Regions from separate parts of the Streptomyces sp. NPDC055254 genome, predicted to be linked through region 2. Evidence: riboswitches for the same ligand, from Rfam matches in the RefSeq annotation. Region 2 holds a riboswitch; the other holds the start of a gene.
The links. A riboswitch is a leader RNA that binds a small molecule or an ion and turns the genes downstream of it on or off. The one in region 2 is predicted to bind ZMP and ZTP.
Positions count from the first base shown of each region.

Region 1 (7,363 bases), on a different contig from region 2:
AGCCGCCGAGCCCGGCCCGCAGGGCGACCGGCACGCCCGGAGGTTCGGGCTGCCCGTCGCCACCTGCCTGGTCATGGGCAACATCATCGGCGGCGGCATCTTCCTCCTGCCCGCCTCGGTCGCCCCCTTCGGCACCATCAGCCTCGTCGCCTTCGGCGTGCTCACCCTCGGAGCCGTCGCCCTCGCCCTGGTCTTCGGACGCCTCGCGCGGAGGCACCCGCAGACCGGCGGCCCGTACGTCTACGCGCGCGCCGCCTTCGGCGACTTCGCCGGCTTCCTCGCGGCCTGGAGCTACTGGATCACCACCTGGGTCTCCAACGCGGCGCTGGCCGTCGCCGCCGTCGGCTACCTGAGCGTGCTCTTCCCCGCCGTCGGGGAGCGCAAGTGGTCCATGTGCCTGGCCGCGCTCGCCGTGCAGTGGCTCCCGGCGCTCGCGAACCTGGCCGGCACCCGCTGGGTCGGGGCCGTCCAACTCGTCTCCACCGTGCTGAAGTTCGCCCCGCTGCTGCTCGTCGCCGTGGGCGGGCTGTTCTTCTTCGATCCGGCCAACCTCGGCCCCTTCCGGGCCACCGAGCAGAGCGCCGTCGGCGCCGTCTCGGCCGCCGCGGCGATCCTGCTGTTCAGCTACCTGGGCGTAGAGTCCGCGGCGGTCAGCGCCGGCGAGGTCCGCGACCCGGCCCGCAACGTCGGACGGGCCACCGTCCTGGGCACGGCCGGCGCCGCCGCCGTCTACCTCCTGGGCACCCTCGCCGTCTTCGGGCTGGTCCCCCACGACCGGCTCGTCGACTCGCGGGCCCCCTTCACCGACGCCGTCGACGCCATGTTCGGCGGCACCTGGGGCGGCACGGTCGTCGCCTGCGCCGCCGTCGTCTCGATGGCCGGCGCGCTCAACGGATGGACCCTGCTCAGCGCGCAGACCCCGTACGCCGCCGCCAGGGACGGACTCTTCCCCAAGGTCTTCGAGACGCGCAGGCGCGGCGTCCCGGTCGTCGGCGTGCTGGTGACCGTCGTTCTGGCCTCGGCGCTGACGCTCTACAACTACACGGCGGGCCCGGAAGGGGTCTTCGAGGTCCTGGTCCTGGTCACCACCTTCACGGCGACCGTCCCCTACCTGCTCTCCACCGCCGCGCAGGTCTACTTCCTGCTCTCGGGCCGGTCCGAGCGCGTCCACCGGGGCCGGCTGGTCCGCGACGCCGCACTGGCCGGACTGGCCTTCGCCTTCTCGATGTGGCTCGTGGCCGGTTCCGGCTACGCGGCGGTCTACCAGGGCCTGCTGTTCCTGTTCGCGGGCGTGCTCGTGTACGCCGTCATGGCGGCCCGCCGGGCCCGGCGGGCCGCGGACGCCGGCGCCGCCTGAGGCCGCCCGCAGGCCGGTGCGCGCGGACCGGCCCGGGGGCGCCAGCTCGAAGGCATCGGCCCGGGGGCGTCGGCCCGGGGCGTCGGCTCGGGGCGTCGGCTCGGGGCATCGGCTCGGGGCATCGGCCCGGAGGCCTCGGCCCGGGGCGTCCCTTCACCCGGTTGGCCACACCCCGGATGCCGTCCCTCCGGCCGCGGGGCAGGCTGTGGCCACTGACAGCCGCCACCGCACAGACGAGGACCGCGCCATGACCCACCGCCGGCGTATCGGCGTCATGACCGGGGCAGCAGCACTGCTGTTGACCGCCACCGCCTGCTCGGGTCTGGGCCGGAGCACGGTGGGCATGCTCAGCTTCCGGGGCCACGACTCACCGGTCGAGGTGACCTACAGCAACACCCTGGTGCGGGGCTGCCACCGCATCGGCGTGCCCAAGGGCGCCACCCACGTCGAGAACAACACCCTCGTCGACATCGTCCTGTACCGCACCGCGAACTGCGAGCGGGGCGAGCGCGACGAGGGCATCTACGTCGCCACCACCCTCTCGAACGTGACGGCCCCCGCCAGCCTGCCCTGGCGCAGCTACCGGGTCATCCACTGACCCCGCAGCAGGCAGGTCGATCCCCGGCTGGAGGTCCCTCCTCGGGCGGGAGGTAGCGGCCCACGCGCGGGACGTCCGGGGTCGAGGCCTGGCGGCATCGCGGTCGGCGAGGGACTTCCCGCCCGGGGCGCCGGTCCCGATGATCACGGACGGCTGGTGCGACACCCTGCGGATCCGGCGCGAGCACGCCTGTCCGTTCCGCAGGGCGCCTCCCTGCCGTTCACGCCCCGGGGGCCGGTCTTCCGACCGGCCCGAGGCTCCCGACGGACGCTCTAGTCGAGGTAGTCGCGCAGCACCTGCGAACGCGACGGGTGGCGCAGCTTCGACATGGTCTTGGACTCGATCTGGCGGATGCGCTCACGGGTGACCCCGTACACCCGCCCGATCTCGTCCAGGGTCTTCGGCTGGCCGTCGTTGAGGCCGTAGCGCATGGAGACCACGCCCGCCTCGCGCTCGGACAGGGTGCCCAGGATGGACTGGAGCTGCTCCTGGAGGAAGGTGAAGCTCACGGCGTCCGCCGGGACCACGGCCTCGGAGTCCTCGATGAGGTCACCGAACTCGCTGTCGCCCTCCTCACCCAGGGGGGTGTGCAGGGAGATCGGCTCGCGGCCGTACTTCTGGACCTCGATGACCTTCTCCGGGGTCATGTCGAGTTCCTTGCCCAGCTCCTCCGGAGTGGGCTCGCGGCCGAGGTCCTGGAGCATCTGGCGCTGCACGCGGGCGAGCTTGTTGATGATCTCGACCATGTGGACGGGGATGCGGATGGTGCGCGACTGGTCGGCCATGGCGCGCGTGATCGCCTGCCGGATCCACCAGGTCGCGTACGTGGAGAACTTGAAGCCCTTGGTGTAGTCGAACTTCTCCACGGCGCGGATCAGGCCGACGTTGCCCTCCTGGATCAGGTCCAGGAAGAGCATGCCGCGGCCGGTGTAGCGCTTGGCGAGCGAGACCACGAGGCGGAGGTTGGCCTCCAGCAGGTGGTTCTTCGCGCGTCGGCCGTCCTCGACGAGGATCTCCAGCTCGCGCTTGAAGGCGGGCTTGTGGTCCTCCTCCTCTTCGAGCTTGTACTCGGAGAACAGGCCCGCCTCGATGCGCTTGGCGAGCTCGACCTCCTGCTCGGCGTTGAGGAGGGGCACCTTGCCGATGAGCTTGAGGTAGTCCTTGACCGGGTCGGCGGTGGCGCCGGCCACCATGACCGTCTGCGCGGGGGCGTCGTCCTCGTCGTCGTCGGACAGCACGAAGCCCTGGGTGCCGCCGGCCTTCGGGGTCTCCTCCTCGGCCTCGTCGGCGAGGTCCTCGGCCGCCCAGTCCTCGCCCACGGCCACGGGGGTCTCGCCCTCGTCGGCGTCCTTGGCGCTGGTCTTCTTCGCCGCGGTCTTCTTGGTGGCGGTCTTCTTCGCGGCGGTCTTCTTGACCGTCCGCTTCTTCGGCTCGGCGGCGACCTCGGCCGACGCCTCGTCCGCGGGGGCGGGTGACGTCGGAGCGGATATCGCCGTGGCGGTGGCCGGGACGGTCGCCGCGGTCTTGCGCGCGCCGATGGGCCGGGGCGCCGCGACCGCCTTCTTGGTCACGGCGCGGGCCGGGGCGGCGGCGGCCTTGCGGGGCTTCTTGGCGGCAGCCTTGGTGGCGGGGGCCGCGCTGACGTGAAGGGCGACACCCTCCTCGTCGAGAACCTGGTTCAGGCTGCGCAGGACCCGCTTCCACTGGTCCACCGGGATGCGTCCGGCCTCGAAGGCCTGACGCACGTCGTCGCCGTTGATGTGACCCTGCTCGCGGCCGCGCTCGACGAGCGTGACGAGGGCCTCCGATTCGGCGATCTCCGGAGGGAACGTACGGGACGGGCTGAGCGACACAAGGAGCCTCTCGTTGCGAACAAAAATAAGGGGTGGGCGGGCCATCATCGCGCGAACTCGGGAAACAGACCCGAGGGGGGTCTGTATTCCGGGCCGCGCGAGGACACCTGTCGGTTCATCGCATGCCCGAGTCGATTCGTTACGCGCTGAATTGAGTGACCTGCGCCACGCTGTGGCCGCGCAACCGATCCGGCGTGGTTCCGTCCGCCCTCCCCGTCAGCCCGTTTTGCGGGCCTCGATGAGGAAGCGGGCGGTGTGCGCGACGAACGGGCCTTCGCGTTCGATCTGCTCGTGCAGCTCGCGCAACCGGTCCCGGTACTGCCCGACCGTGAAGCCGGGCACCATCCAGATCACCTTCCGCAGAAAGTAGATCACGGCTCCGATGTCGTGGAACTCCGTACGCAGTCGTTCGGAGCGCAGTTCGACGACTTCCAGGCCCGCCCGCGCGGCCGCGGCGACCGCGTCGTCGGGGTGCCGGTCCCGCCGGACGTCCTGCGGCTGCGGCCCGAGGAAGTACTCGACGAGCTCGAAGACGCTTGCCGGACCGACCTGCTGGGAGAGGTAGGCGCCGCCCGGTTCCAGCACCCGGGCGATCTCGTCCCACCAGATGGTCACCGGGTGCCGACTGGTGACCAGCTCGAAGGCCTCGTCGCCGAAGGGCAGCGGCGGCTCGTCGGTGTCCGCCACCACGACCGCGCCGAGCGGGTGCAGCAGCCGGGTCGCCCTGTCGATGTTCGGCGGCCAGGACTCGGTGGCCACCGTCAAGGGCGGCAGCGGCCCGGCCCCCGCCAGGACCTCGCCCCCGCCGGTCTGGACGTCGAGGACGGACCGCACCGCGGCCAGACGCCGACGCAGGAGCCCCTGGTAGCCCCACGAGGGCCGCTGCTCGGTGGCCCGGCCGTCGAGCCAGGAGAAGTCCCAGCCGTCCACGGAGACCGACTCGGCCTCGGCGACGAGATGGTCGAAAGTACGCGTCATGGAGCGATCGTCCCAGGTCGGGCGCCCGCCTTCCACCGGACAAGTCGACTACAGTGGCCGTGGGCCGTGACTGGCGTTCGGGTGGATCACCACCGGGGAGCGGCCCGGCGCCCGGCGTACCTCCGTGCGTCGACTGCCGCGCGCCTGGGCGAACCGCGATCCGTGATCCGCGATCCGCTGCGACGTTCAGGAGACCCCGTGACGACTGCCACCGCCCGACTGATGGACGGCACCGCCCTCGCCCGCCGCATCTCGGAGCAGACCGCCGCCCACGCGGCGAAGATCACCGAGCGCACCGGTACCGCGCCCTGCCTGGCGACGGTGCTCGTCGGCGAGGACCCCGCCTCGGTGACCTACGTGCGCATGAAGCAGAACCGCTGCGCCAAGGCCGGGATCACCTCCCGCCACGTGGAGCTGCCGGCCGCGACCACCACCGAGGAGCTGGTGGCCACCCTCACCGAGCTCTCCGAGGACCCCGCGATCAGCGGCATCCTGCTCCAGCACCCGGTCCCGCACCACATCGACGAGCGCGCCGCGTTCGAGGCCATCGCCCCGGGCAAGGACGTCGACGGGGTCACCATGCACTCCTTCGCCGCCATGGGCTTCGGGCTGCCGGGCTTCGTCTCCTGCACCCCCGGCGGCATCATGCGCCTGCTGGAGGCCTACGACGTCGACCTGACCGGCAAGCACGCCGTGGTCGTCGGCCGCAGCGCGATCCTCGGCAAGCCGGCCGGGATGCTGCTGCTGGAGAAGAACGCCACCGTCACCTACTGCCACTCGCGCACCGTCGACCTGCCCTCGATCGTGCGCCAGGCGGATGTGCTCGTGGCCGCCGTGGGCAAGGCCGAGTTCATCCGGGGCGAGGACATCAAGCCGGGCGCCGTGGTCCTGGACGCCGGCTACAACGAGGGCAACGTCGGCGACGTCCACTTCGAGTCCGCCGCCGCCCGCGCCTCGCTGATCACCCCGGTCCCGGGCGGCGTGGGCCCGATGACCATCGCCGTCCTGCTGGAGCAGACCGTCCAGGCGGCCGCCGCGCAGGCCGACCTGGACCTCGCGCACCTCTGACCTCCACCGCGTCACGCACCCTCACCGCGAGAATCGCCCCGAGCCCCCCGTGGCCGGGGCGTTCCGCTTCCCCCCGGCCAAGGGCGGCCTCGCGAGCTCGCGCGGCACGGCGAAGGCCGTCGAGATCGCCCGCGTACCGATGGCCTCGCTCCCGGCGCTGCCCGGCGGCCGGACGCCGACCGCTCCTCGGCGCCCGCCGCGCGGTCCTACCTCGGCCCCGGCATCACGGCGGCCGCTCACGCCCTCACGGCCCTGGCGCGGGCGGACGACCGGTGCGGCGACGTCAATCACGTGCTCTCTGGCTTCGGAACTTGACGGGGGCGATATTCGGTCAGCCTGTCCATGATCAGGTCGGCCTCGGCCGGACAGCGTCGACGAGCTCCGGGCGGTACTGGATCGGGCAGGCGGTGTCGTTCTGGCTGTGCGTCCACCTCCGCGTGGACGGCGCTGTCGAACGGGTCGCCCCGGCTTCGATGTCCGACTCCCTCGCGCATCGCCGGACGGCCGGAACTGCGAGCGCGGGTGGGGCGGCGGCGGGTCATCCCGTTCCACGCCCGTTGGCAGCCGGGCCGCGTGCGACGGGGCGGGAAGGCCGGCGCGGCCCAGAGCGTGCCCTCGACGGTCACGGCCACTGCGGCGCCGCTCGGCTGCCACATCTCGTGGGTTCTACGACTGGACCGGCACCAGCAGCAGCTCGGCGGCCGTCTCGCCGGGCCCAGGTCCCGCCAGGAGCCGTTCGCGCCGTGCTCCGAGGGCAGCAGCGGGGCCAGGGCCGGGCCGGGGCGGGCGTAGCTCAGGGGGCCGGAGGTGGGGGGCGGTGGCGGGCGGACGCGACGATGGGGGAGTCGCGGAACTCGCGGGCCAGGGCCGTCAGGGGCCGGCCGGCGAGCCGGTACGGCTCAGGGTTGCCCGGCGGCGGTCCCGGGAGGGGCGCGGCAGCGGCCTTGCGGCGGCAGGCGACCGCCAGCACGGCCGCGTCCGCCACCACGGCGGCCCGCTCCTCGCCCATGCCCTGCCCGCGCGCGGTCTCGTACGCGGCGTGCCGTACCGCCGGGTCGAACCAGCAGGCGAGGGCGAGGATGGCGTCGTCGATGACCGACTCGCGGTGGATCAGCCGGATCCCCACCGGCGACCACCAGGCCAGGGGCACCGTCCGCACCCGTGACGCGGCGAACCCGCGCAGCGCCTTCCACAGCGGGTGCAGGCGCCGGTACTGGCTGAACTCCCGCCAGGCCGCCGACCCGCCGACCAGTGGCACGATGAAACCGGTCGCCACCATCAGCGCCGCCGCCGAGGCGAACGGCGGAGCCACGTCCGTGGACAGGCGGTCCCAGTCCCGGCCGCTCCAGCGGGCGCCCAGCGCGGTCCACTTCGCGACGAGGTACCCGAGGTCCAGCAGCCCCCCGAGCATGATCAGCCCCAGTCCGGTGCGCAGCGGTCGCAGCTCGGGGTCGGTGCGCAGCAGCCACCGGCCGGACAGCAGGGTCAGCGCCGAGATCCCCACGCTGT
Region 1 is NZ_JBSGQV010000003.1:230,959-238,321, forward strand. Features, by position in the region: gene ACWFQ8_RS05065 (amino acid permease) at 1-1,357, shown strand, start outside; gene ACWFQ8_RS05070 (hypothetical protein) at 1,605-1,955, shown strand; gene ACWFQ8_RS05075 (RNA polymerase sigma factor) at 2,228-3,808, opposite strand; gene ACWFQ8_RS05080 (methyltransferase domain-containing protein) at 4,025-4,786, opposite strand; ZMP/ZTP riboswitch at 4,843-4,943, shown strand; gene ACWFQ8_RS05085 (bifunctional 5,10-methylenetetrahydrofolate dehydrogenase/5,10-methenyltetrahydrofolate cyclohydrolase) at 5,009-5,854, shown strand; gene ACWFQ8_RS05090 (MAB_1171c family putative transporter) at 6,648-7,363, opposite strand, start outside.
Region 1: another riboswitch for ZMP and ZTP. It lies ahead of ACWFQ8_RS05085 (bifunctional 5,10-methylenetetrahydrofolate dehydrogenase/5,10-methenyltetrahydrofolate cyclohydrolase); the one in region 2 lies ahead of ACWFQ8_RS02485 (serine hydroxymethyltransferase).

Region 2 (7,363 bases):
GCCGGAACCCTCCGGGTCGCGGAACCGGGTGAGGCGGGGATCACACCCCCCGCCCCACCGCCGTCCGGGCCCCGCCCACGTACCGGGCAGTAGCGGGGCGTCCGGATCCCGCCTCGGCCGAGCGACCGCTTTCCTCGCAGGAGGGTCGACCGCCCGGCGGGGGCGCGGGGTCCGCCGGGCGGGGCCCCGTTCCGCGGGCCCCGCCGGCGATGGGGGCCCGGGTCAGGAGAGGGGGAGGCCCGGGGCCGGGAAGGCGGCCATCAGGGACGCGACCTCCGCGCGGACCGCGGACAGGGCCGGCTCGTCCCCCTTCGCGGCCGCGTCGACCGAGCGCGAGATCCAGTCGGCGACCTGCGGCATGTGCTCGGCGGACAGGCCCCGCGACGTCAGCGACGGCGTCCCGATCCGCACCCCCGAGGGGTCGAACGGCTTGCGGGGGTCGAACGGGACCGTGTTGTAGTTCACCACGATCCCGGCCCGGTCCAACGCCTTCGCCGCGATCTTGCCCGGGACGTCCTTGCCCGTCAGGTCGATCAGGATCAGGTGGTTGTCGGTACCGCCCGAGACGAGGTCGAAGCCCCGCTCCAGCAGCGCCGCCGCCAGCGCCTTGGCGTTGGCGACGACCGCGTGCGCGTACGCGGTGAACGCCGGCTGCGCCGCCTCGTGCAGGGCCACCGCGATACCGGCGGTGGTCTGGTTGTGCGGGCCGCCCTGGAGGCCGGGGAAGACCGCCTTGTCGATGGCCTTCGCGTGCTCCTCGCGGCACATCAGCATCGCGCCGCGCGGACCGCGCAGCGTCTTGTGCGTGGTCGTGGAGACGACGTCCACGTGCCCGACCGGGGAGGGGTGCGCGCCGCCCGCGATCAGGCCCGCGATGTGGGCCACGTCCGCGACCAGGATCGAGCCCGCCTCCGCGGCGATGGACGCGAAGGCCGCGAAGTCGATGGTCCTCGGCAGGGCGGTACCGCCACAGAAGATGATCTTCGGGCGTTCGGCCAGGGCCAGCTCGCGCACCGCGTCGTAGTCGATCAGCCCGGTGTCGGCCCGGACGCCGTACTGGACGCCGCGGAACCACGAGCCCGTCGCCGAGACGCCCCAGCCGTGGGTGAGGTGCCCGCCCATCGGGAGGGCCATGCCCATCACCGTGTCGCCCGGCTTCGCGAAGGCCAGGTACACCGCCAGGTTGGCCGGGGAGCCGGAGTACGGCTGGACGTTGGCGTGGTCCACGCCGAACAGGCCCTTCGCCCGCTCCACCGCGAGGGCCTCGACGCGGTCGATGTTCTGCTGGCCCTCGTAGTAGCGGCGGCCGGGGTAGCCCTCGCTGTACTTGTTCTGCAGCACGGTGCCCGAGGCTTCGAGGACGGCAGCGGAGACGTAGTTCTCACTGGGGATCAGGCGGAGCGTCTCCGCCTGGAGTACTTCTTCCGCAGCGACGTAGGACGCCAGTTCGGGGTCGGTCGCGGACAGGGCGGGATGGCGGCTCGCGGACATGCGGGCTCCTCCGGGGTCGATGTGATCGGTACCCCGCGAGGCCCAGGCGAGCGGCCCTGTGTGCGGTCGAGCGCGCACGACTCCCCCGGAGTTGGTTCTCCGTACGCCAGTCGCCGTGCGTACCGCCCACCTTAGCGGGCGCGTCACGGGAGAGGTTTCTGCGTCCGGTATACGAGCGACGATAAGAAGGTGACGCCACTCTCGTCACCGGCTCACCCGGCAAGACCGACGATCGGAGACCCCGTGTCGACAACTGCTGATGCCATCCGTTCCACCGAGGCGCACAGCGCGCACACTTATCACCCGCTGCCCGTGGTCGTCGCCTCCGCGGAGGGCGCGTGGATGACCGACGTGGAGGGCCGCAGGTACCTCGACATGCTCGCCGGGTACTCGGCGCTCAACTTCGGGCACGGCAACCGCCGCCTGATCGACGCGGCCCGGGCCCAGCTGGAGCGGGTGACACTGACGTCGCGGGCCTTCCACCACGACCGGTTCGCCGACTTCTGCGCCGAACTCGCCGCGCTCTGCGGCAAGGACATGGTGCTGCCCATGAACACCGGGGCGGAGGCCGTGGAGACGGCCGTCAAGACCGCCCGCAAGTGGGGCTACGAGGTCAAGGGGGTGCCGGACGGGCACGCCAAGATCGTGGTCGCCGCCGACAACTTCCACGGGCGGACCACCACGATCGTCTCCTTCTCCACCGACCACGAAGCGCGCGACCACTTCGGGCCCTACACCCCGGGCTTCGAGATCGTGCCCTACGGCGACCTCACCGCGCTCGCCCGCGCGGTCACCGAGAACACCGTCGCCGTACTGCTGGAGCCGATCCAGGGCGAGGCCGGGGTGCTGGTGCCGCCGCCCGGGTACCTGAGCGGCGTACGGGAACTGACGCGCGAGCGGAACGTCCTTTTCATGGCGGACGAGATCCAGTCGGGGCTCGGCCGCACCGGCCGGACCTTCGCCTGCGAGCACGAGGGCGTCGTCCCGGACGTGTACATCCTCGGCAAGGCCCTCGGCGGCGGGGTGGTGCCCGTGTCGGCCGTCGTCGCCGACCGGGACGTGCTCGGCGTGTTCCGCCCCGGCGAGCACGGGTCCACCTTCGGCGGGAACCCGCTCGCCTGCGCCGTCGCCCTGGAGGTCGTGGCGATGCTCCGGACCGGCGAGTACCAGCAGCGGGCCGCCGAGCTGGGCGACCACCTGCACCGGGAGCTGGGCCTGCTGGTCGGCGGGGGCGGCGTGACCGCCGTCCGCGGGCGCGGCCTGTGGGCGGGGGTGGACATCGACCCGGCCCGCGGGACGGGCCGGGAGATCTCCGAGAAGCTGATGGAGCTGGGCGTCCTGGCGAAGGACACCCACGGGTCCACGATCCGGCTGGCCCCTCCGCTGGTGATCAGCAAGGAGGACCTGGACTGGGGGCTGGAGCAGCTCCGGTCCGTCCTGGTGTAGCGGCGGCCGCCGCTACAGGATGACGTGGGGCAGGAAGCGGGCGTACTCGTCCGTGACCGGCCCCGCGGACTCGCGGATGCCGAGCCCCGCCGCCTCGTCCTCGACGACCCACGCGCCGAGCACCACCCGGTTGCCGTCGAAGTCGGGCAGCGGGGCGAGGCCCTGGAAGCAGTACCGCTCCCCCTCCTGGGGGACGAACGGGTCCGCGCCGTCCGCCGCGTGGAGGGTCACCCCGGCGCCCTCGCGGCCGAGCAGCGGCTTGGCCGCGTAGCCCGAGGACCCCGGCTCGGCCAGCTCGCGCGGACCGTCGAGGTAGGCGGGCAGCAGGTTGGGGTGCTCCGGGAAGAGCTCCCACAGGATCGCCAGCAGCGCCTTGTTGGACAGCAGCATCTTCCACAGCGGCTCGATCCAGCAGGTGGTGCCGGAGCCGCCGCCGTGGTCGTACGTGTCGAGGACCTGCGGGGCGAACTGGTCCGTGGCCATCCACTCCCACGGATAGAGCTTGAAGCAGCTGCGGATGAAGCGGAGCTTCTCGTCGACGAACCGGCCGGACAGGCTGTCCCAGCCGATCTGCTCGACGGACAGGGCCTGCGTGTCGAGTCCGGCCTGCTCGGCGGTCTCCTGGAGGTAGGCGACCGTCATCAGGTCCTCGCCCAGCTCGTCGCTCTCGGAGTGCGCGAAGTGCACGGGGCCCGGCGGCAGCAGTTCCGCCTGCCGGCGCCAGGCGTCGACGAGCCGCTCGTGGAGGGAGTTCCACTGGTCGGCGCCGGGGAAGCGCTCCTCCATCCAGAACCACTGCGGACTGGCCGCCTCCACCAGGGAGGTCGGGGTGTCCGCGTTGTACTCCAGCATCTTGGCCGGGCTGCCGCTGCCGTCGTAGCGCAGGTCGAACCGGCCGTAGAGGGAGGGCTGTTCGGCGCGCCGCCGCCAGGACTCGGCGATCCGGGCCGCCAGCACGGGGTCGGTGATGCCGAGGTCGGCGAAGCGGTCCCGCTCGACGATGTGCGCGGCCGCGGCCAGGCACATGGCGTGCAGCTCCTCGACGACGTTCTCCAGGGCCTCGACCTCGGGGAGCGTGAAGGAGTAGTACGCGCTCTCGTCCCAGTAGGGGCGCAGGGTGTCGTCGGGGTAGCGGGTGAGGGGGTAGATCAGCCCCTGTTCCTCGACCGTCTTCTGCCAGTCTGGGCGGGGCTCGATGGTGTGCCGCTTCATCGGTGTGCAGTTCCCTCGGGTTCTGGGGGTGCTGGAGCGTCCGGTCGCGGGGCTCCCGGGGTGCCTCAGCCGCCGCTGGAGCCGGAGCTGCTCTTGCCGAGGCCGTTGCGGGTGACGGCCGACTTGTCGAAGCTGCCGCCGGAGACCTTGCCGGCGACGACCGTGCCGCCGTAGTAGTGCGAGCCGCGGCCGCCGCTCTTGCACTCCTTGTTGTTGAGCTTCTCCAGCGTGGTGCGCGACGCGCAGCGCTTGTCCGGCTCGTCGCTGCTGCCGCAGGCGACGAGCGTGGCCGCGAGCAGTCCCATTCCGCCGAGCGCGACGGCTCCGGAACGCATCCGACGCTGGTTGGTGCTGGTGCTGTCCATGTCTGCTGCTCCCCCTAGTGGCGTGCTGCGGACAGACTAGAGCGGCGCCCCCGGCCGATGGAATCCGGACGCCGTGAGATCCGTGACCTACAGTCACTTCGTGCTTATTGGGATGGTTTGCGCGCTCGGCGCGGCGGTCTGTTTCGGTACGGCGTCCGTACTGCAGGCGATGGCGGCCCGCGCGGCGGAGCCCGGCACGGGGTCCGGGGTGGACCCGGCGCTCCTGCTGCGGGCCCTGCGCCAGTGGCGGTACCTGGCCGGTCTGGCACTGGACGGGGCCGGGTTCGTCCTCCAGATCGTCGCCCTGCGCCACGTCCCGATCTACGCGGTCGGCGCGGCGCTGGCCGCCAGCCTGGCGGTCACGGCGGTGGTCGCGGCGCGGCTGCTGCGGATCCGGCTGTCCCGTACGGAGTGGGGCGCCGTGGGGGTGGTCTGCGCGGGCCTGCTGATGCTGGGACTCGCGGCCGGCGAGGAGGGCGAGGGCACCGGTTCGCCCGCACTGGAGCTGGGGCTGCTGGTGGTGGCGGTACTGGTGCTGCTGGTGGGAGCGGCGGCGGGGCGGCTCCCGGACGGTCCGCGCGCCCTGACGCTGGGTCTGGCGGCCGGGACGGGCTTCGGCGTGGTGGAGGTCGCGGTGCGACTCATCGACGGGTTCTCCGCGGAGGAGCTGCGCAACCCGGCCCTGTACGCGCTCCTGCTCGGCGGTGGCGCGGGCTTCCTGCTCCTCACCTCGGCGCTGCAGCGCGGCTCGGTGACGGCGGCGACGGCCGGCATGGTGCTCGGCGAGACGATCGGCCCGGCGGTGGTGGGCGTGGTCTGGCTCGGCGACCGCACCCGCGAGGGCCTGGCCTGGCTCGCCGTCCTGGGCTTCGCGGTCGCCGTCGCCGGCGCCCTCGCCCTCGCCCGCTTCGGCGAACCCCCGCCCGCGGTGGCCCCCGCCGCCGACCCCGCCGACCCCTCAGGCCCGGACGGCCTGTGAGGCGCGGAGCCCGGGGAGCCGGCGACCCGCCCCGGCCCGGTGCCCGGACGGAAGCCGAAAGGCCCCGGCGCGGTGCGCCGGGGCCTTCGGGTTCAGCTGTGCCGCTCGGCCGGTCAGATCAGGCCGAGCTCGCGGACCGCGTCGCGCTCCTCGACGAGCTCCCGCACGGACGCGTCGATGCGCGCACGGGAGAACTCGTTGATGTCCAGGCCCTGGACGATCTCGTACGCACCGTCGCGGGTGGTGACGGGGAAGGACGAGATGATGCCCTCCGGGACGCCGTAGGAGCCGTCCGACGGGATGCCCATGGAGGTCCAGTCGCCCGCGGCGGTGCCGTTCACCCAGGTGTGCACGTGGTCGATGGCGGCGTTGGCGGCCGAGGCGGCCGAGGACGCGCCACGGGCCTCGATGATCGCGGCGCCGCGCTTGGCGACGGTCGGGATGAAGGTGTCGGCGAGCCACAGCTCGTCGTTCACGACCTCGGCGGCGTTCTTGCCGGCGATCTCCGCGTGGAAGACGTCCGGGTACTGGGTGGCCGAGTGGTTGCCCCAGATGGTCAGGCGCTTGATGTCGGTGACATCGGCGCCGGTCTTCTTGGCGAGCTGCGAGATCGCGCGGTTGTGGTCCAGGCGGGTCATCGCGGTGAAGCGCTCGGCCGGTACGTCCGGGGCGGCGGCCTGCGCGATGAGCGCGTTGGTGTTGGCCGGGTTGCCCACGACCAGGACCTTGATGTCGTCCGCGGCGTGGTCGTTGATGGCCTTGCCCTGCGGCTTGAAGATGCCGCCGTTGGCGGAGAGCAGGTCGCCGCGCTCCATGCCCTTGGTGCGCGGGCGGGCGCCGACGAGCAGCGCGACGTTGGCACCCTCGAAGCCCTGGTTCGGGTCGTCGAAGATGTCGATGCCCTTGAGCAGCGGGAAGGCGCAGTCGTCGAGCTCCATGGCGGTGCCCTCAGCGGCCTTCATGCCCTGCGGGATCTCCAGAAGCCGGAGCTTCACCGGCACGTCCGCGCCGAGGAGGTGACCGGACGCGATGCGGAAGAGCAGGGCGTAGCCGATCTGGCCGGCGGCGCCGGTGACGGTGACATTCACGGGAGTGCGGGTCATGGCCTTCTCCGTTAGACAGCTGGCGGTGGGGCGTCCCTGCCCCATGTGCTGGGCCCCAAGTGCTGGGAGGACGCCGCTCCCCTGTCCTGTGAATCTTGACGTGAAGAGACATCCGCGGTCAGGCTATCCGACCCGGGCGGGGGTCGACCCCCCGCCCGGTGTGGTGCGCGGCACACGCGATCCGCGGGTTCGAAGGTCCACGGGCGGGATCGGCCCTGCTTTCAGGGCTCGCCGGCACCCTCCGGGGCCACTCCACCAGGTGGATCCGGCCCACCCGGTGTCCTTCGATCGACTTGACGCACGCGTTCGCCGCGCGGCCGACCGGCACGGCGTCGAAGCAGGCGAAGGCGAGGAACTGACGCTGCGCCACCCCGGCTGCGCCGCGCATCGTGCGGGCCGACCCGGAGGAGGCCGCGCCCCGGCCCGGACGGCGCCGTCCGTTACCGGACGGTGAAGCGGACGGCGCTCTCCAGGAAGGGGATCTCCAGCCACGGCTTGGGCGCGGCGATCACCAGGGCGAGCAGGGTGATCGCGACCCCCAGCAGCCCGTACGTGACCATGTCCGTGAAGCGGGAGCGCACCGCGAGCATCCCCACCGAGGGGAGCAGCCGCCGCAGCACGGAGGCCGCGATCAGGGCGATCCCGATCGTCAGGCAGCCGATCCGGGGGTGCCCCACGGCCGTGGCCAGCAGCCCGGCCGCCGTCGCCGTCAGCACGGCGAGCATCGGCCACTGGCGGGCCGGCGCGGAGACCGCGCCGCTGATGGC
Region 2 is NZ_JBSGQV010000002.1:59,997-67,359, forward strand. Features, by position in the region: gene ACWFQ8_RS02485 (serine hydroxymethyltransferase) at 223-1,491, opposite strand; ZMP/ZTP riboswitch at 1,525-1,615, opposite strand; gene rocD (ornithine--oxo-acid transaminase) at 1,735-2,937, shown strand; gene ACWFQ8_RS02495 (glutathionylspermidine synthase family protein) at 2,950-4,149, opposite strand; gene ACWFQ8_RS02500 (hypothetical protein) at 4,215-4,514, opposite strand; gene ACWFQ8_RS02505 (DMT family transporter) at 4,627-5,493, shown strand; gene ACWFQ8_RS02510 (malate dehydrogenase) at 5,607-6,596, opposite strand; gene ACWFQ8_RS02515 (DUF3017 domain-containing protein) at 7,037-7,363, opposite strand, start outside.